DNA from 4 places in the Streptococcus halitosis genome. Region 2 is predicted to be linked to each of the others. Evidence: predicted binding sites of a transcription regulator. Region 2 holds the regulator's gene; each other region holds the start of a gene.
The links. The regulator CtsR, encoded in region 2, represses protease genes until heat stress. The targets are predictions, from matches to a motif close to TTGGTCAAAAAAGGTCAAANA.
Positions count from the first base shown of each region.

Region 1: DB729_RS00545 (ATP-dependent Clp protease ATP-binding subunit) is a predicted target of CtsR. The motif match lies at 3,557-3,577, and genes of this name have one in related genera.
Region 3: DB729_RS02045 (ATP-dependent Clp protease ATP-binding subunit) is a predicted target of CtsR. The motif match lies at 2,595-2,615, and genes of this name have one in related genera.
Region 4: DB729_RS00655 (ATP-dependent Clp protease proteolytic subunit) is a predicted target of CtsR. The motif match lies at 2,818-2,838, and genes of this name have one in related genera.

Region 1 is NZ_QEMY02000001.1:102,491-107,809, reverse strand. Features, by position in the region: gene metK (methionine adenosyltransferase) at 1-242, shown strand, start outside; gene DB729_RS00555 (DUF1827 family protein) at 315-614, opposite strand; gene DB729_RS00550 (NUDIX hydrolase) at 673-1,125, opposite strand; gene DB729_RS00545 (ATP-dependent Clp protease ATP-binding subunit) at 1,256-3,517, opposite strand; gene DB729_RS00540 (DUF1797 family protein) at 3,755-3,985, opposite strand; gene DB729_RS00535 (amino acid ABC transporter permease) at 4,178-4,861, shown strand; gene DB729_RS00530 (amino acid ABC transporter ATP-binding protein) at 4,861-5,319, shown strand, end outside.
Region 2 is NZ_QEMY02000001.1:653,895-659,213, forward strand. Features, by position in the region: gene DB729_RS03250 (ATP-dependent Clp protease ATP-binding subunit) at 1-1,837, opposite strand, end outside; gene DB729_RS03255 (CtsR family transcriptional regulator) at 1,839-2,297, opposite strand; gene DB729_RS03260 (ABC transporter ATP-binding protein) at 2,416-3,144, opposite strand; gene DB729_RS03265 (ABC transporter substrate-binding protein) at 3,144-4,151, opposite strand; gene DB729_RS03270 (ABC transporter permease) at 4,190-4,948, opposite strand; gene DB729_RS03275 (thiamine-binding protein) at 4,911-5,201, opposite strand.
Region 3 is NZ_QEMY02000001.1:407,574-412,892, reverse strand. Features, by position in the region: gene DB729_RS02050 (Spy0128 family protein) at 1-2,213, shown strand, start outside; gene DB729_RS02045 (ATP-dependent Clp protease ATP-binding subunit) at 2,666-4,771, shown strand; gene DB729_RS02040 (S-ribosylhomocysteine lyase) at 4,830-5,312, opposite strand.
Region 4 is NZ_QEMY02000001.1:123,869-129,187, forward strand. Features, by position in the region: gene DB729_RS00635 (branched-chain amino acid ABC transporter permease) at 1-444, opposite strand, end outside; gene DB729_RS00640 (ABC transporter substrate-binding protein) at 565-1,725, opposite strand; gene DB729_RS00645 (YlbG family protein) at 1,814-2,083, opposite strand; gene DB729_RS00655 (ATP-dependent Clp protease proteolytic subunit) at 2,162-2,752, opposite strand; gene upp (uracil phosphoribosyltransferase) at 2,926-3,555, opposite strand; gene DB729_RS00665 (deoxycytidylate deaminase) at 3,644-4,111, opposite strand; gene DB729_RS00670 (TetR/AcrR family transcriptional regulator) at 4,130-4,687, opposite strand; gene DB729_RS00675 (DegV family protein) at 4,812-5,319, shown strand, end outside.

The DNA.
Region 1 (5,319 bases), 550 kb from region 2:
TGGCACAGCCTGTTTCTGTTCGTATCGATACTTTCGGTACAGGAACAGTAGCTGAAAGCAAACTTGAAAAAGCAGCGCGTCAAACCTTTGATCTTCGCCCTGCAGGAATTATCCAAATGCTGGATCTTAAACGTCCAATTTACCGTCAAACAGCGGCTTATGGACACATGGGACGTACAGATATTGACCTTCCATGGGAACGTTTGGACAAGGTAGAGGCTTTGAAAGAAGCTGTGAAATAAAATAAAAAAGATTGGTAGTACACAACTACCAATCTTTTTTGCAAGTGAAAACCAGCTTAAAAGCTGGTCTTCTTATTTTATAGGGATTGAGATCTCAATCAATTTATCCGAATAGAGGGTTTTGATATTTGCTTCATCGATACTTTCTTTGTCGATTTTACGTTTCAAGAAGAAGTCTTGGATGGTTTCAATTTCGGGTTCACGAATAGCACGGTGTTTGTTCGAAATGAGGATTTCATAGTGAAGCGGGGCTTGTGTGAAAACCACATCTGTATTTCCGGCCGAATAGACCTCAACAAGAGTTGCGTCAGTACTTTCTAATTGGCTTTTAACAAGTTGCGAGTGTGAATTAGTCGTGTTGATAAGCTTCATAACAGTTCCTCCGATTTTCTAACTCTATTATAGTACTTTTTGGATAAAATCGTGCAATTTAGTCAATTCCATGCTGGATTTTCCAAGCTTCAATTCCCCATTTATGGCTACCACGTTTGAGTTTTTCAATTGCTTCATCAATAGGAAACCAAGCAATATGATTAAAATCTTCCAATGGTTTTTGTACTTCTTGGAAAGAAGTAGCTTCATAGAGATAAGCTGGGTTGTAGTAGTAGGCATCACGGTGGCGAGAGTAGAAATACTCATCAGCTTGCCCATAATAGGTTCCAATCTCAGCTGTAAAGCCAAGTTCTTCGATTAGTTCTCTCTTCAGTGCATCTTGATGATCTTCGCCTGCTTCAATTTCTCCACCTGGCAAGAACCAAGCACCATTGGGAGCTTGAACTAGGACAATTTGTTTTTTTTCTGCATCAGGAATAACTGCGTACACGCCATAGCGGGGCTGGTAGGTCACATTCTCTTTTTTATCACCAAAAGTTGGGTTTGCCATTGAACTTTCCTCATTCTCTAGTATCTTTATTATTATCATAATGGACGAGGGGCTAGCTGTCAAGGTTTTTCATTTATTTTAGTAAAAAAGGTGCAGAAAATGATAGACTTTCTGCACTTGTTATATAGATTTATTCTTCTCTTTCAGAAGTATTTTCTTTGATTTTTTCAGTTTTTTTGGTAGATTTGATTTGAATCTTACCATTGCTTGTCATGACTGCCTTGAGGTCTTTTTCGCTTGGATTTTCAAGGTAGTAGTCTGTAATAGCATCCTCGATATGGTCTTGAATGGTACGACGGAGTGGGCGTGCTCCCATTTTGGGATCATAACCTAGGTCAACCAACTTTTCCTTGACCTTGTCTGTCACATCGAGGTGGATGTTGTTGCTAGAGAGGCGTTTGTTGACATCCGCTAGCATGAGTTCGACGATTTGGAGGAGGTTGTCCTTGCTGAGAGGTTTAAATTCGATGATGCCGTCAAAACGGTTCATAAACTCAGGACTAAAGAAGTTGCCGAGTTCACCGAGAACAGAGTTGGTTCGACCTTCACGAGCAGCTCCAAAACCAACACTGGCTTCGGCCTTACCGGTACCGGCATTTGAGGTCATGATAATGATAGCATCCTTAAAGCTAACTGTTCGTCCTTGTCCGTCTGTCAAACGGCCATCGTCTAAGACTTGAAGGAACATGTGCATCACATCTGGATGGGCTTTTTCGACTTCATCGAGAAGGATGAGTGAGTAAGGATTACGACGAACTTTTTCCGTTAACTGACCCGCTTCATCGTAGCCAACATAACCTGGAGGGGCTCCGACTAATTTAGCCACACTGTGTTTTTCCATGTATTCACTCATATCAAAGCGAATCATGCTGTCAGCAGAACCAAAGAGTTCAATGGCTAGTTGTTTGGACAGTTCTGTCTTACCGACACCAGTTGGTCCGACAAAGAGGAAACTTCCGATTGGGCGGTTAGGAGTTCCAAGACCAACACGATTACGACGGATGGCTTTGGCAATCTTATCGACAGCTTCATCTTGACCAATGACATGAGCTTTGAGGTCGTCTGCTAGATGGATAAGCTGAGACTGTTCTTTTTCTTTGAGTTCTCCGACAGGAATATTGGTTTTCTGCTCAATGATATGCTCAATGGTTTTCTCGCTAATGATAGGAGTATCCTGGTCAGTCACCTTGTTTTTCTGCATTTCCTTGTACTTGGCAATCTGATCGCGGAAATAGGCAGCCTTTTCAAAGTCTTCCTCTCGAGTAGCTTGAGCCTTGAGATTCTCAGCTTCAATTAAACGCTGATCAATCACTTTAGGATCAACAAAGTTCAGCGTCAGATTCATCTTAGAACCAGCTTCATCTAACAGGTCAATAGCCTTGTCTGGCAAGAAGCGGTCTTGGATATAGCGATTGGAAAGATTTGCAGCAGCTTCGATAGCAGTGTCTGTGTACTTGACGTGATGGTAGTCTTCGTATTTCTTTTGAACCCCTTTGAGGATGATAATGGTTTCTTCGACAGTTGGTTCATCAACTTTGACAGGCTGCATACGACGTTCCAAAGCAGCATCTTTTTCAATGATACGGTATTCATTGAGAGTAGTAGCGCCAACCAATTGCAATTCACCACGGGCAAGGGCAGGTTTCAGGATATTACCTGCATCCATATTGCCATCACCTGCTGACCCTGCACCAACAATTTCATGGATTTCGTCGATAAAGAGGATGATGTCCTCGCGTTTGCGTATCTCTTCCATGAGCTTTTGCATACGCTCTTCAAATTGACCTCGAATCCCTGTTCCTTGAACTAGACTAACCACATCCAGACGGATGACCTGCTTGCCTTGGAGTTTATGGGGAACATCACCATCGACAATCTTCTGAGCTAAACCTTCGACAACAGCTGTTTTACCAACACCTGGTTCTCCGATAAGGACAGGATTGTTTTTGGTTCGACGGTTGAGGATTTCGATAACGCGGATAATCTCCTCGTCTCGGCCGATAACAGGGTCAATATCTCCTCGACGAGCTATTTCAGTCACGTTGATACCATATTCCTCTAGGAGCCCTCTTTCTTGGCTAGGAGGAGGTGTTTGAACAGGTCCGCGGTTTTGAGGTCCATAACCACCGTTTCCTCCATATCCTCCACCAGATTGAGTTGGAGGGACGTTATTAGAAGAAGGTTTGAAATTGTTCAAATCATTGAAAAAGTCGCCGAAAGGATCAAAGTCATGATTGTTTAAGTCAGTCATTCCTTTAAAGAGGGTATTATTTGGATCTGTTTTGATAATTTTATAGCAATTTTGACAGAGATCAATTTGCTTTTGCTGTCCATTGATATTGGTATACAGATGAATTGTTGAGTCGTTAATTTTACAGTTTTGACAGAGCATACATCTACCTCATTTCATTCTTATTCTTGGTCTAAGAAAAAGGTCAAGAATAGTCAAAGTTTTATACTCTCATTATAGCATGATTAAGGTGTAAAGCAAGTAAAAAGATTGGGAAGTGGTCGTTTTTAAAAGAGGGATTTATGAAGAATCCAGCGACATTGAAGGTAAGAAAAAATCCCATTTGTGGTGACAAAAAGGATTCTCATTTATCGGGCCCTACTGCCCGTTGTTTTTATATTAGTAAAGGAGTTCGTAGATCTCCATTGCAATCAAATCAATGCTATCAAATGTATAAGTTTCACGAGCTTCTACATCGCGAAGGGTGAAGAGTGATCCGTTTTCTTCGTCATGGCTGTATGCAACTTCTGCGACAACAACACCTTCACGTTCAAAATTACGTTTTAGATTTCCACCATCTTTTGTCATTGCTTCTAGGCGGTTAATGATTCTAACCAAATGTGATTCCATTTTGATTCTCCTCCATTTCTTATCGTTTCTATTTTACCATAAACAAGAGGTAGTTGACTAGAAAAAAACTGTGATTTCTCTCTATTTCTCTATTCTATCAAGTTAATTGTTAAAATCAGGGGAAAAAGGATTGCATTTTAATTCAATTCATGTTATAATCATACAATCTAATACATAGAAAGTTGATTGAATATGAATTTTTCTTTTTTACCAAAGTATTTACCATATTTTAACTATGGTGCTCTGATTACCGTATTGATTTCCATCCTTGTTGTCTGCTTAGGGACCATTATAGGTGTGTTACTGGCCTTTGCTCAACGTTCACACTTTAAACCGCTCGTTTGGTTTGCAAATGTGTATGTTTGGATCTTCCGTGGAACTCCGATGATGGTTCAAATAATGATTGCCTTTGCTCTTATGCATATCAATGCTCCGACTATCCAAGTGGGAATTTTAGGAGTTGATCTTTCTCGTTTGATTCCTGGTATTCTGATTATTTCTATGAATAGTGGAGCTTACGTTTCAGAAACTGTTCGTGCTGGGATCAATGCGGTTCCTAAAGGGCAGTTAGAGGCTGCTTACTCTCTTGGTATTCGTCCGAAAAATGCCATGCGTTATGTCATTTTGCCACAAGCTATCAAGAATATTCTTCCGGCTCTGGGAAATGAATTTATCACCATTATCAAGGATAGTTCTCTCTTGTCTGCGATTGGGGTGATGGAGTTGTGGAATGGTGCAACGACAGTAGCAACAACAACTTATTTACCGTTGACTCCCCTTTTATTTGCAGCCTTTTACTATTTGATTATGACCTCTGTTTTGACAGTGGCGTTGAAAGCATTTGAAAAACATATTGAACAAGGAGACAAGAAATAATGACAGAAACCTTGATTAAAATTGAAGAACTACATAAGTCTTTTGGGAAAAATGAAGTTTTAAAAGGCATCAACCTTGAGATTAAACGAGGAGAAGTTGTGGTTATTATCGGTCCGTCAGGGAGCGGGAAATCAACCCTCCTTCGTTCGATGAATCTCCTTGAAGAAGCAAGTAAAGGTAAGGTTATCTTTGAAGGAGTTGATATCACAGATAAGAAAAATGACCTTTTTGCCATGCGTGAAAAGATGGGCATGGTATTCCAACAATTCAACCTCTTTCCCAATATGACAGTGATGGAAAATATCACTTTGTCACCAATTAAAACCAAAGGTGAAAGCAAGGAAGTTGCGGAGAAAAGAGCACAGGAACTGTTAGAAAAAGTTGGCTTGCCAGATAAGGCGACGGCTTATCCACAGAGTTTGTCAGGTGGTCAGCAGCAACGGATTGCCATTGCACGT
Region 2 (5,319 bases):
TATTACGAACCTTCTCTGTCAATTCCCCACCTTCTTCGTAGCCCACATAACCCGGAGGGGCACCGTTGAGACGGCTAGCTGCAAATTTCTCCATATACTCACTCATATCAAAGCGGATAAGAGCTGATTCGTCATCAAAGAGAACTTCTGCCAAAGCCTTAGCCAATTCGGTCTTTCCGACACCCGTCGGTCCTAGGAACATAAAGGAGCCAATCGGACGTTTGTGACTGCGAATACCTGACTGGTTACGGCGAATGGCACGGCTAATACTTGAAACAGCTTGATCTTGACCGATGACACGTTTGTGCAACTCCGCTTCCAAATTAAGGTATTTCTTGGCATCCGTTTGTGTCAGTTTTTGAACTGGAATTCCTGACAAACGACTCAAGGTGGTTAAAATTTCAGATTCTGTTACCAAGTCTTTATAGACAGGGACTTCCTGCTCTTTTGCAATTAACTGGGCAGCTTGTTTCCACTTGCCATCCATCAGGGCCTTGTCAGCTGGAGTCAAGTCGGATTCGTCTGCTTTCACATGCTTGGATTTGTTTTGCACTGTTGCTGCTGCTTCATCTAAGAGGTCGATAGCAGAGTCTGGCAAGTGACGACTGGTCAAGTAACGATGCGCCATCTTAACAGCTGTTTCAACAGCTTCATCTGTGATTTGCACACGATGGTGTTTCTCATAGGTAGCTTTCAAACCTTGCAAAATAATCATGCTGTCAGCTAAACTTGGCTCTTCAATCGTCACTTTGGCAAACCTACGAGAAAGGGCAGCATCTTTTTCGATGTGTTTTTGGTATTCTTCCTGAGTGGTTGCACCAACCGTTCTCAGAGTTCCACGAGCCAAGGCTGGTTTCAAGATATTGGCCGCATCCAGAGTCGAGTCAATACCGCTACCAGAACCCATGATGGTGTGGAGTTCATCGATAAAGAGGATCACTTTGCCATCTTCCTCGATATCCTTGATGATATTGTTCATGCGCTCTTCAAAGTCACCACGAAAACGTGTCCCTGCAACGACATTCATCAAATCGAGCTCTAGAACGCGCATCTTAGCCATTTCCGCAGGTACATCCCCACTAGCAATACGCTGGGCAAGTCCAAGTGCCAGAGCTGTTTTCCCGACACCAGCATCCCCAACCAAGACCGGATTGTTCTTGGTCTTCCGACTCAAAATCTGAATCATACGTGAAATTTCCTTGTCACGACCGATAACTGGCTCTAACTTGCCAGAGCGCGCTTGCTCCGTTAGATCATGCGTGTAATCCTCTAGACCACCACTTTGAGCTTGAGGCATGCCCATCATATTGGCCATGGAATTTTGCTTGTCAGATACCGTGCGATGGCGTTGACGTAAAGCCTTAAGATCTTCTCTTGTCCATCCTGCACGCTCCTCTAGATTGCGACGAAGAGCGGCAATTCTGACCTGATCTTTCTGGTCTTCATAAGAAAAACCTGCTCTCTCCAAGATGCGAGTCGCCAAGGCATTGCCGTCATGCAAAATCGCATAGAGGACATGCTCTGTCCCAAGCACCTTTGCATGGACCACTGAGGCCACATACTCTGCTTCTGCAAAGAGAACTTCTAAACGATGGGAAAAGGGCAATTCCGTAAAGGTTTCATCTTGGCTATAGTCCGTTTCAGTCAGTTCCAACGCAACCTCTTCTAAACGGTCCATTTCATAAGGATAATCATTTAAAGTTGCACCTGCCACACTGTAACTGTGATTGGACATGGCAATCAATAAATGCCAAGATTCTAGGTAACGAGCTCCAAAATGGCTCGCAACCATGTAGGCACTTTCGATACATTCATTCAATGCTTTTGAATAGTTCATCTTACTTCTCTTTTCTATCTACCTCTTGCAATAGCTGTCGGAGCATATTGGCACGAACAACTGAGGATTCTTCCCCTAGGACACGATCCGTTGCTACTGAAGTTAGCAAGGTCATCTCCTGCTTGGTCATTAAGTCCTGCTCCACCAAAAGCTGGAGAATATCCTCATAGATCTCCTGACTAACTCGCTCACCAATCGAGTAAAGCAAATCGCGGAGCATCTCATGATGACTGGAAAACTCAATCCGCCCTATGCGAATGTAGCCTCCACCACCACGCTTGCTCTCAACTAAGTAACCTCTACTTTCCGTAAAGCGGGTCTTAATTACATAGTTAATCTGACTCGGTACAACCTGAAAGGTATCTGCCAACTGGCTCCGTTGCAATTCCACGATACCAGACTGGTCTAAAATCGCCTTGATATAGGCTTCGATATGATCTGATGTATTTTTAAATCTCATAGTAAATCAAACTCCTTCTTTGAACCTTGACTATCTTTGACTATTATACCGAAATTTTTTCATTTTTAAAAGAAAAAGGGCGCTGGTGAAGGATAATCTTCACCAACTCCCTATTTTTCTACTTATCTAAGCCCAATTCTGCTAATATTTGTCGTTTGTAGGCAATTTTTTGGACTTCCTTGTCCTCGTCTTCAGACCAATCTAGTTTAATTTCTGAAACAATTTGCCCAGGACGATTTTTTAGGATGTAGATGCGGTCGCTGAGATTGAGGGCCTCTTCGATACTATGTGTGATAATCAAAGTCGTCAGCTGTAGCTGTTTGTGAATCTCCAGATACCAAGTATGGAGTTCCATCTTGGTCATCTCGTCCAAAGCGCTAAAGGCCTCATCCAAAAGAAAGAGTTTGTGTCCAAAAAGATAGGTCCGAAGCAAGGCTACACGCTGGCGCATCCCTCCGCTGAGTTCGTGAGGATACTTGTCCCGTACAGCTGTCAACTGGAAGATCGCAAGGATGTCATCCGCTCGGGCAATAGCCTCTGCCTTATCCACCTTTTGAATCAAGAGCGGCAGGATGATATTGCCAAGCACCGTCTTGTGCTCCAAGAGGAGATCCTTTTGTAACATATAACTCACGCGCCCCTTAGGATTCTCCTCGCCATCAAGGACAATTCGCCCAGACTGGACTTCTAAAATCCCAGCGATTAGGTTAAAGAGGGTGGTCTTTCCAACACCACTAGGTCCCAGGATAGAAACTACTTCACCTGACTTCACCTGCAGGTTGATGTCCTCTAAAATCTTTTCATCGCCATAGGCATAGCTCACGTGTTCTAGTCTAATTTCTGTCATTATTTTACAAATTCATTAGTGAAGCCTTTGTCTGTCAAGTCTTCTTTAAGGATACCATTTTCTTTGTCCCATTTGTAGAAGGCATTCCAGCGTTCTGCGTCAAATTGTCCCCATTTTTCCTTGTCGCTTGCGTATTCTTTTGACAAGTATTTTTGAGATTCGATAACAAAGTCACGTTTTTCCTTGAGTTCAGGTGCGTTCTTAATGAGGATATCTGCAGCTTCCTCTGGATGTTCCATGGCATATTGGTAGCCTTTTTTGATAGCTTGGATAACTTTGCGAGCTTCTTCTTTGTTGTCTTTGAGATAGTCGTTGTTAGCGATGATTACTGGTGAGTAGTAGTCAAACTCTTTTACATAGTCTTTCAAATACATGAAGTTAGCGTCTACGCCTTGAGATTTGGCAAGAATACCATCCCAACCGTAGTAGATCCAAGCAGTGTCAAAGACGCCATTAGCAATTGGTGTGATTGAGTTTGAGTCGTTGTTTGGTACTTTTTCGACCTTCTCAAAGTCTCCACCTTGTGATTCTACTAAAGTCTTCAACATTGCAAGCTCCGTTGGGTCATTCCAAGTTCCGTATTTCTTACCAACCAAATCCTTCGGACTGCTTACATTGTCAGATTTACGAGAGATGATTCCTGATGTATTGTGCTCAACGATAGCGGCAACGGCAGTAATTCCTGCCCCTTTTTCCAATTTTTTAGCCATGTAGTCTTGGAAATACACTGCAAATGGTGCCTTACCATTGATCACCAAGTCAGAAGAACTTTCTTCAGGTGGCAATTTCAAATCAACATCCACTCCAGCTTCTTTGAAATAACCTTTTTCCTTGGCAACATACAGCCCTGTGTGGTTGGTATTTGGCGTCCAATCTAGGATAAAGTCAATCTTTTTGAGTTCTGCTTCTTTGTTATCCTTAGAAGCAGTTTCTTGGCCACAAGCCACAAGTACGACAGCTACAAAAGCCGTTACAAGCGTTAAAAACACTTTCCATGTTTTTTTCATTTTGATTTCCTCTTTTCTTTTTCTCAAACGTTCTTGTCCTATGAACGTTTCCATTTAATCACATATTTTTCGCTGACATCGACCAACTTCATACCCAGAAGGCTAATAATCGACACCAGAATAATAATGGCAAACATGGTATCATACTGAAACAGTTTCTTGGACTGAATCATGTAAACACCTAGTCCTTCAAAGCCTCCCAACCACTCAGATACCACTGTTGTGATAAAGGCGTAGGAGACACTGACCCTCAGACCTGCATAAAAGTAGGGCAGGCTGACCGGTATTTTAAAATGCCAAAGGATTTGCCAAGGCTTGGCCCGCATCAGACTAAACAAGGTCAGCATATCCTTGTCACAATGCCTAAATCCATCTAAAATACTGACGATGATAGGGAAAGTTGTTGTCAAGATAATCAAGACAATCTTGGGCAAAATCCCATAACCTAGCCACAAGACCAGAATAGGGGCTATGGCAATGGTAGGAATGGTCTGAACAACCACCATCATAGGGTAGATAAGGTCATTGAGCCAAGCCAGACTGTCCATAAGCACCGCCATGAGACAGGCAATCAAGACTCCTAAGACTAGTCCGAGTAAAGCTACTCTCAAGGTCGCCCAGCTATGGTGCCAGAGAAATTCTCTGTCACGAACAAAGGCCTGGAGAATTTCAAAGGGAGTTGGTAGGATAAACTTGGGTAAAAGTTTGAATATTCCCGCTAACTGCCAGACCGACAAGACTCCTATAAAGCCCAAAAGACTAATGTGTCGTCTCATCATACTTTTCAAGTTTCTCATCGATGCTTAAAATCTCTCCTACATTTATTTTGACATTGGCAAAGACATTATCTGCCTCCTGCTCTACCACTTCAAGCGCTTCTTTGAGAATGCGCATGAGCTCATCAAACTCCCCTTCCAATACCGTTTCAAATGATGTCACTACCATGGTCACGGACTGAGCTTGCAGATAAGCAATCACCTGATCGATAATAGCAATTCGATCAACCCCCTGCGATAGGGGCAAGACTTGCAAGGCAATGCTTGCTTTCATAAAAACCTCCTTTTCTCAGGTTTCCTTTTGACAAAAAGAAAACCCCTTCCATATATGGAAAAGGTGCAGAATTTGGCTAAGTATCGTTCCCTACGCTGGCATTACCCAGATCAGGTGC
Region 3 (5,319 bases), 250 kb from region 2:
GAGTTTACAGGGCGGATATTACTGGTGGAACGTCCGCTGTTCCTGATGATGCTGTATTATTATCTGAGGGAAAAGAATATACGGTTGATTGGAATGAAAACTATACTTCATTTGATATAACCTTTAAAGATGGAACGACATCTTACTTTGTTACTTACAGTACTACCACTCCGAATGATGGTACTAAAGTAGCAAATATCGCAGCCTTGTCTCTGGCAGACGGAACAAAATTGGCTCAAAATACAAGTCGTCCAGGAGCTCTTAGCATGAAAGCAGAAGCGACTTCCTTGATTTCAGGGACTATCGTAGCTTCTACAGCTTACCAAATTAAGATTAATAAGACAGATGCCTTCACTCTTGCACCTGTTCCAGGAGCAGTTTATACTGTAACTGCAACAGATGATGCAAGTGAAACAACAGAAGTGACTACAAATGAAAAAGGAGTAGCACTGACTAAAACTTATGATCAGAAATGGGAAGGTAAAACTTTCAAGATTAAAGAGAAGACAGCTCCAGCTGGTTATAAGCTAGATGAGAAAGAGTATACAGTTAAACTCGGAGCAGCAGGTTCTACTATTAATCTTAAAGATGAACCAGTTCCAGCTGTATTCAATGTGACTGCTAAGAAAGTGGTAGAAGGTCGTACAGATAAACTTCCTAAAGCAGATGAGTTTACTTTCAACCTATACACAGCAGAGAACTTGAAGACTCCAGTAGCTACAGCGAAATCAAAAGCTGACGGAACGATTACCTTTGAGAATATTGAGTTGAAAGGTGCGGGAACTTATCGCTACATCATCAAAGAAGATACTTCAAAAGCAATCGATGGTATCACATTTGATGAGGAAGGCAAGGAAGTTACTGTAACAGCAGCATTCCAAGGTGGCGTATTGAAAGCTTCTGTTACTTCAGCAGAACCAACTTTCACTAACACATATAAAGCTGCTCCAACAAATGCGACAATCAAAGCAACTAAGAAGATTATAGGTAAAGAGCTTGTAGCTGATGCTTATACTTTCGAATTGAAAGAAAAAGATGCAGTTGTAGCTACAGCTAATAACACTGCTTCAGGCGAAGTTGTCTTCAAGGTTACCTACACAGAGGCAGGAGAGCACACTTACACTATTACTGAAAAAGCAGGAACAGAAGCAGGTGTGACTTACTCAACTGAATCCCACACAGTTAAAGTGAACGTAGTGGATAACGGCCAAGGTCAATTGGTTGCGACTGTAGAAGATGCGGATGCAGAACGTGTCTTCACTAATATCTATACAGCACCAGTACCAACAGCTACATCAGCAACACTTGAGTTTACGAAAGAATTGACTGGTCGTGCCTTGGTTGATGGTGAATTCCAATTTGAATTGTATGAAGGTACAAAACTAGTTGATACAAAAACAAACCAAGCTGGAAAAGTAACATTTAAAGCAATCAACTATGATGCAGAAGGTGTTCATACTTATACTGTAAAAGAAGTGAATGCCGGAGCAACTGGTATTACTTACGACACAGAAAAGACTGCAGTGGTAACAGTAACCAAAGATGCAGCAACAAATGCCTTGAAGGCAACTGTTGAATACCCAGCAGGTAGTGTCTTCACGAATAGCTTTAAAGCACCAGCAGTAGAAGCTACGATTGAAGCAACTAAGAAACTTGAAGGTAAAGAACTTGCGGCTGATGCTTATACTTTCGAATTGAAAGAAAATGGTGCAGTTGTAGCGGAAACTAAGAACACTGCCGAAGGTAAAGTAGCCTTTGTTCGTTCATTCGAAGAAGCAGGTACTCACACTTATACCTTGATTGAAAAAGTTGGTACTGAAGAGGGTATTGAATACGATAAGACTGAGCATACTGTAACAGTCACTGTAGTTGCGGATGGTCAAGGTCTCTTGACTGCGACTGTCTCATATGCAGATGGTAAAGCAGTTGTATTTACAAATAAATACACTGTTCCAAATCCAACACCGGATCCAAACCCAACACCAAATCCAACACCAAATCCAAACCCAACACCGGATCCAAACTCAACACCGGATCCAGATCCAAATAAACCAGGAGAAAAAGAGGAACCAAACCCAACACCTCCAGCTACGGAGACTAAAGGTAAAGCTGAACTTCCAAAAACAGGTGAAGCAACATCTATCTTCTCAGCAATTGGATTTGTAGTCTTGGCATTGAGTGGACTGGTATTCTTCGTAAAACGTAAAGCTTAAGCTTTCGTAGAAGAAACATGAAACTTGGTAAGTGAGAATTCTACTTCTCTCTTAAACCTGATAGAGAAAGTCTCTAGAAAATTCGTTTTCTAGGGGCTTTTTTGTACTTCAAAATAATTTTTTAAAAATAGTCAAATTTGGTCAAAAAAGTTATTGACTTTTACTGACCAAAGTGGTATAGTAGAAACATAAGGAAAATGACTTCCTTAGAAAAACTCATTTTCAATGACTCTATTTCTTGAAAATGTATAATAGATACCCTAGAAAGGGGTGAGGCCTATGTTAAATCTAACAGACTTTGAAAAGAAAATGATAAAAGGCTTATTTAAAAAAGAAAAACCAGAAGTTATTCTTAGGGTAGCAAGTTAGCTAGTCTAAAATTTTTAAAACAAAGGTCAAAGATAGTCAATATCAGAGATCGCATCTAATTAAGAATAAACGAGGTAAAGAATATGAACAACAACTTTAATAACTTTAACAACATGGATGATTTATTTAACCAATTGATGGGTGGTATGCGAGGATACAGTTCTGAAAACCGTCGCTACTTGATTAATGGACGTGAAGTGACGCCTGAGGAATTTGCTCACTATCGTGCAACTGGTCAATTACCAGGAAATGCAGAATCTGATGCGCAAATACAACAACACGCTTCAGGTATGAAACAAGACGGTGTCCTTGCTAAACTAGGTCGTAACTTGACAGCGGAAGCTCGTGAGGGCAAGTTGGATCCTGTTATCGGACGAAACAAGGAAATTCAAGAAACATCTGAAATCCTCTCACGTCGTACGAAAAATAATCCTGTTCTGGTCGGAGATGCAGGTGTTGGTAAGACAGCCGTTGTCGAAGGTCTAGCACAAGCCATTGTGAACGGAGATGTTCCAGCTGCTATTAAGAACAAGGAAATCATTTCCATTGACATCTCAGGTCTTGAGGCTGGTACTCAATACCGTGGTAGCTTTGAAGAAAACGTTCAAAATCTAATCAATGAAGTAAAAGAAGCAGGGAATATTATCCTCTTCTTTGATGAAATTCACCAAATCCTTGGCGCTGGCTCAATCGGAGGAGACAGTGGTTCTAAAGGGCTTGCGGACATTCTCAAGCCAGCTCTCTCTCGAGGTGAGTTGACCGTTATTGGGGCAACGACTCAAGACGAATACCGTAACACCATCTTGAAAAATGCAGCTCTTGCTCGTCGTTTCAACGAAGTGAAGGTCAATGCTCCTTCAGCAGAGGATACCTTTAAAATCCTTCAAGGGATTCGTGATCTCTATCAACAACACCACAATGTCATTTTGCCAGACGAAGTCTTGAAAGCAGCAGTTGATTATTCTGTCCAATACATTCCTCAACGTAGCTTGCCAGATAAGGCTATCGACCTTGTCGATGTAACGGCTGCTCACTTGGCAGCTCAACATCCTGTAACAGATGTGCATGCTGTTGAACGTGAAATTGAGGCAGAAAAAGACAAGCAAGAAAAAGCAGTTGAGGCAGAAGACTTTGAAGCAGCTCTTAATGCCAAAACACGCATTGCAGAATTGGAGAAAAAAATCGAAAACCACACAGAAGACATGAAAGTGACTGCAAGTGTCAACGATGTGGCTGAATCTGTGGAACGAATGACAGGTATTCCAGTGTCACAAATGGGAGCATCAGACATCGAACGTTTGAAGGATATGGCTCATCGCTTGGAACACAAGGTTATCGGCCAAGATAAGGCAGTAGAAGCTGTAGCTCGTGCTATCCGTCGTAACCGAGCAGGATTTGATGAAGGCAATCGTCCAATCGGTAGCTTCCTCTTTGTAGGGCCTACTGGGGTTGGTAAGACAGAGCTTGCTAAGCAGTTGGCATTGGATATGTTTGGGACTAAGGATGCGATCATCCGTTTGGATATGTCTGAATACAGTGACCGCACAGCCGTTTCTAAGCTAATCGGTACAACAGCAGGTTATGTGGGGTATGATGATAATAGCAATACCTTGACAGAACGTGTTCGTCGCAATCCTTACTCTATCATTCTCTTGGACGAAATTGAAAAGGCTGATCCTCAAGTAATCACCCTTCTCCTCCAAGTATTGGATGACGGTCGTTTAACTGATGGTCAAGGAAATACAGTGAACTTCAAGAACACTGTCATTATCGCAACATCAAATGCTGGATTTGGCTATGAAGCCAACTTGACAGAAGATGCGGACAAACCAGAATTGATGGATCGTTTGAAACCATACTTCCGTCCAGAATTCCTCAATCGCTTTAACGCAGTTATCGAGTTCTCACACTTGAATAAGGAAGACCTTTCTAAGATTGTGGACTTGATGTTGGCGGAAGTCAACCAAACTTTGGCTAAGAAAGACATTGATTTGGAAGTTAGTCAAGCAGCTAAGGACTTTATCACAGAAGAAGGCTATGATGAAGTTATGGGTGTTCGTCCGCTCCGCCGCGTGGTTGAACAACAAATTCGTGATAAAGTAACAGACTTCCACTTGGATCATCTAGATGCCAAACATTTGGAAGCAGACATGGAAGATGGCGTTTTGGTCATTCGTGAAAAAGCCTAACTCAAGATTTTGAGAATAAAAAAGAAGGAACTAGCTAAAAGCTGGTTCCTTTTTGTGTTTAGATAACATGACGCTCAAAGGCATCATCTGAGATTCCTTGTTCCAGGATGAGTTTCGCCCATTCTTTAGCTGAAAAGAGGCTGTGGTCCTTGTAGTTTCCGCAAGATTCGATGGTTGTTCCAGGGACATCTTCCCAAGTAGTGGTTTCAGCAATTTCCTTGAGCGAATCCTTGATAACGGCCGCAATTTCAGCGCTAGTATGGCGTCCCCACATAATCATGTGGAAGCCTGTGCGGCAACCAAATGGTGAGCAGTCAATCATGCCGTCAATGCGGGTACGGATGAGTTTTGCCAAGAGGTGTTCGATAGTGTGAAGGCCAGCGGTAGGGATAGAGTCCTCATTTGGCTGTACCAAGCGAATATCAAAGTTGGAGATGACATCTCCCTTTGGCCCTGTTTCTTCCCCAATCAAGCGAACATAGGGTGCTTTAACAATAGTGTGGTCAAGTTCAAAACTTTCAACAATAACTTCTTTTGACATGGTAGTT
Region 4 (5,319 bases), 530 kb from region 2:
TAACAATATAGAAACTGCTAAAATCATCAATTGAACATTTGTCAAGCTAATTGGCCCAAAATCATAGCGAACTGTTTGAATGACTTGAGGAAAGGCGCGAGTATTGGCACCTACTAGATAAACCATTCCGTATTCTAGTAAGAAGGACACTCCGATGGCAGTAATCAATACGGCAATACGTGTAGAGTGTCGCAAAGGACGGTAGGCAAGAAATTCAATTACAACACCAAGTAGTGCGGTTCCTGCCATTGAAATAATCAAAGCTAAAAAGAAATCCATTTGGAAGGAATTAATCAAAAAGTAACCAATAAAGGCACCTATCATATAAATATCACCGTGGGCGAAGTTGATGAGTTTGATAATTCCATAAACCATGGTATAACCCAGAGCCAAAAGTGCATAAACACTACCCAGAATTAAACCATTCACAAGCTGTTGGAGCATAGCATTCACTCTTTTCTATTGTTATTTTTTAGAAAATTTTCATCATTTTCACAAGTTCATAAACACCGAAACAGGGAGTGAGTCAACGGCTCATTCCCTATTTCAACTACTATTCTAATGTCATGGTTTTACAACTTCTGCTGCTTCTACTTTACCATTGTTCATGGTCATCATGTAAGCAGTTTTCACTGTATTGTGGTCAGCATCAAAGCTCGTTTGACCAGTTACACCATCAAAATCTTTTGTTTTAGCAAGGTTATCCTTGATTTCACCTGAGTTTTTAGCACCTTTTGCAGCATTGGCTACTAGGTAAACTGAGTCATAAGCCAAGGCTGAGAAGGTTGAAGGTTCTTCATTGTATTTAGCACGATATGCCTCAAGGAAGGCTTTAGCTTTTTCAGAAACATCAACTGTAGTTGAGAATCCTGAGATGAAGTAAATGTTTGATGCTTTTTCAGCTGTTGCTTGTTGAACAAATTCTTCACCGTTAAATCCATCACCACCAACGATTGGTTTATCAATTCCCATACCACGAGCTTGGTTTACAATTTTACCTGCTTCTGTGTAGTAACCTGGAACAACGATAGCGTCAAAGTCTTTCCCTTTCATTTTAGTAAGGGCTGCTTGAAAGTCTGTATCACCTGCTACAAACGTTTCATCTGCTACAATCTCACCCTTGTAGGCTTCACGGAAAGATTTAGCAATACCTTTAGCATAGTCACTAGCATTGTCAGTATAAAGAACAACCTTCTTAGCATTCAACTTGTTTGTTACATAGTTAGAAATAATCTTCCCTTGGAAGCTATCTTGGAATGTTCCGATAAATAGGTAATCTTGACCTTTTGTCAATCCATCTTGAGTAGCACTTGGTGAGATCAATGGCACTCCAGCTTTGGTAGCGTTAGCTACAGCTGCGGCAGTTGCACCAGATGTTGCAGGTCCTACAATAGCTGCTACTTTTGATTGGGTTACAAGGTTCGTTGTAACAGAAGCTGCTTCAGCAGTTTCTGACTTGTTGTCTTTGTCTACAACTTCGATTTGTTTTCCATCGATACCACCTGCTGCATTGATTTCATCAACGGCAAGTTGAGCTCCTTTTTGTTCAGATGTTCCGTAGGCTGCTACGGCACCTGTTTCTTCAAAGTTAAATCCGATTTTAATTGTCTTTTCATCGACTGAGTTACCAGCAGCGTTTGAGGCTCCTGATTTGACCTCTCCACAAGCGGCGAGAAGGGCTACGCTAGCAAGGGCCACAAAAGATAGGGCAAATTTTTTCTTCATTTTTTATCTCCTTATAATATTGTTCCAAAATAGTATGTTAAGAATATACCGAATTATCAGAAAATTGTCAACCTTTTTATTCACTTTTTTAAATGATAACGTTTTCTTCGTTTCGATAGAGATTGCCAACGAAGGGAGTTTCTAACTCTTGAATGTGACACCGTCTAATTTTCTTGATAAATCTTTCCTTACCTAATCTCTCTACTAAGTCATCTAACTCCTCAGTTGGAACATAGAGCTGCAAGTAACGATGCTTCTTAGAATGGTAACAGATGTCACCGTATTCCTGAAGTTTCTTTGCATCCCGATTATAGTAAAGATAGATGATTAATCCTGATCGATTGACCTTTTCAAACATGATAAATCCTCTTTCTAAGAAATCTTCTCCTATTATATCAAAAAAAGCAAACCCCGTCGAGTTTGCTTTTTAGCTTGGTTAGCTCAAAGAATTATTGACCATGATTTCATCAATAAAACCATACTCAAGTGTTTCTTGGGCGCTCATCCAGTAATCACGTTCTGCGTCTACATGAATTTGCTCAACTGTTTTACCAGAGTTATCTGCAAGAATTTGCTCCAAAGTCTTACGAGTTTTAAGCAAGTGCTCTGCAGCGATTGCCATATCTGTCTGTTGGGTACCACCACCTGTACCACCCATTGGTTGGTGAATCATGTACTCTGCATTTGGAAGCATGAAACGTTTGCCTTTTGCGCCACTTGATGCAATGACAGTCCCCATGGATGCAGCCATCCCCATAACGATTGTTTGGACATCCGCCTTGATAAAGTTCATTGTATCAACGATTGCCAAACCAGCTGAAACAGAGCCCCCAGGTGTATTGACATAAAGGTAAATATCTTTTGTGCTGTCTTGGGCATCCAAGAAGAGTAATTGGGCGATAACGGAGTTGGCCATGTTGTCTTCAACTGGACCTGTTAGCATGATGATGCGGTCTTTCAGAAGACGAGAGTAAATATCATAGGAACGTTCTCCACGGCTTGTTTGTTCAATAACTACAGGAATCATTCATTTCTCCTTTTAATGTTGAATTTTCTTAGTCTTACGACTCAATACAGAACTATTATATCTTTTTGGTCAAAAAAGGTCAAATTTTTGCTCTATTCTCTAAACAGAAACAAAAACTCAACCTCCTTTCAAGTCAAAAACGAACTTCTAGTTTCAATATTTAATTTGGAATTTTATTTAGTACCAAACAAGCGGTCTCCAGCATCTCCTAGACCTGGAACAATATAACCGTGTTCGTTCAAGCGTTCATCCAAGGCCGCAGTAAAAATTTCTACATCTGGGTGTGCTTCTTGAAGGGCTTTCACTCCTTCTGGAGCAGATACTAGGCAGACAAACTTGATATTTGAAGCACCACGTTTTTTAAGGGAATCTACTGCCAAGATTGCTGAGCCACCTGTTGCCAACATTGGATCAACGACAAAGATTTGACGTTGGTCAATATCTTCAGGCAATTTCACCAAATATTCAACTGGTTGAAGGGTTTCTTCATCACGGTACATACCGATATGACCAACTTTGGCTGCTGGAACCAAGCTCAAGAGGCCATCTACCATCCCGATACCTGCACGCAAGATTGGGACAATAGCCAATTTTTTCCCAGCCAATTGTTTTTGAACTGTCTTTGTGATAGGTGTTTCGATTTCCACGTCTTCAAGTGGAAGATCACGAAGTACTTCATATCCCATCAACATCGCAATCTCATCTACTAGCTCACGAAAAGCTTTTGTAGAAGTATCTGTACGTCGCAAGATTGACAATTTGTGTTGAATGAGTGGATGATTAATGACTTCAATTTTTCCCATTTTCTGAGTTCCTTCTTTCAATTTATTCTTCTTATTATATCAAAAAACGGTTTAAAAAGCTTTCTAAACCATTTATTTTTATTAATTTTTAAATCAAATCTGCCTCTTGAAGAGCTGTCTGAACAGTCTCTAATGGTAAATGGGTCAACTCGGTGCCTTTTTCTTGATAAAGGTACTGGGCATAGTCATCCATTCGGTACTGGTTGATATAAACCACGCGCTTGCAACCAACTTGAAGCAGTTGTTTGGTGCAGTTCAGACAAGGGAAATGGGTCACATAGGCTGTAAATCCTCTGGGAACCCCTCGCTCAGCCCCTTGGAGAATAGCATTAACCTCGGCGTGAAGGGTTCGAACACAGTGACCTTCAATGACCAGACATTCGTGGTCAATACAGTGCTCCGTTCCTGATACGGAACCATTATAGCCAGTTGAAATGACTTTATTGTCTTTGACTAAGACAGCTCCCACCTTGGCACGTTTGCAGGTCGAACGATTGGCAATCAGTAAAGCCTGGGCTGCAAAGTACTCATCCCAAGCCAGTCTTTTTTCTGTCATAAGTCTTCTCCTTATCCCCTATTTTTTGAAAAATGGCAAGCGTAAATCTGCAATCTTTTCAGCTGGAACCTTCATGCCATCCTTGATCCATTTGAGCAGAACCGATACGATGGCAGAACTCCAAAAGGAATGAAGGTAGCTACTAACGCCTTTTGATTTTCCGTGATATTTTTCTAGAAATTCCTGCATGGCTTGGACAAAAATCTTTTCCAAATGGTAGTCCAGAGCAAGTTGAATAACCTTGGCTTCTTTCTTGGCTGCGCGGAAAAGGTGTACCCAGACTAGATAAAGATCGGTTTTGACATCGTAGTGGCTCAACTGTTCCATAATATTATGGACACTGCGTTTAAAAACACTTTCCAAAATCTCTTCTTTGGAGTCATAGTTACGATAGAAGGCAGCACGAGAGACGCCCGCCCGTTTGACCAGCTCCGAAATACTGATCTTGGCCAAGTCTTTTTTCTCTAGAAGTTGCAAAAGAGCCGTCTCGATTGCTTCTCTGGTTAAAAAATTGGATTCTTGATTTGATTTTCTGAGATTTTCAAGAGATTTTTCAGATATTTTACGTTCAGACATAACAATTTCTTTCTACTTGTGACAACAGAGAGGTGGTACTTTTGTTTCAAGGGCTTTCATGATATAATTGTAAAAAAAGACAGAACCTTTGTCAATGTATAAGTGACAAAGATGGAGAATTTCTATGACTTGGAAGATTGTAGCTGACTCTGGTTGTGATTATCGTCAACTGGCAACTCCTGCTATTGATACGGAATTTGTTAGTGTTCCTTTAACCATTCAAGTAGCTGATCAGGTCTTTATCGATGATGCCAATCTTAACATTGACCACATGATGGAAACAATGTATGCGACTTCTGAGGCTTCAAAATCAGCTTGTCCTAGCCCTGATGATTACTTGCGTGCATTTGAAGGTGCTAAGCATATCTTTGTCGTTACTATCACTGGTACTCTTTCAGGTAGCCATAATAGTGCACAACTCGCTAAGAATATCCACCTTGAAGAACATCCTGACACTCAGATTCATGTGATCGATACATTGTCTGCAGGTGGTGAGGTTGACTTGATTGTCGATAAAATCAATAGTTTGATTGATCAAGGACTTTCTTATGAGGAAATTGTTAAAGCTATTACAGCCTACCAAGAAAAAACGAAGTTGCTCTTTGTCCTCGCTAAGGTCGATAACTTGGTAA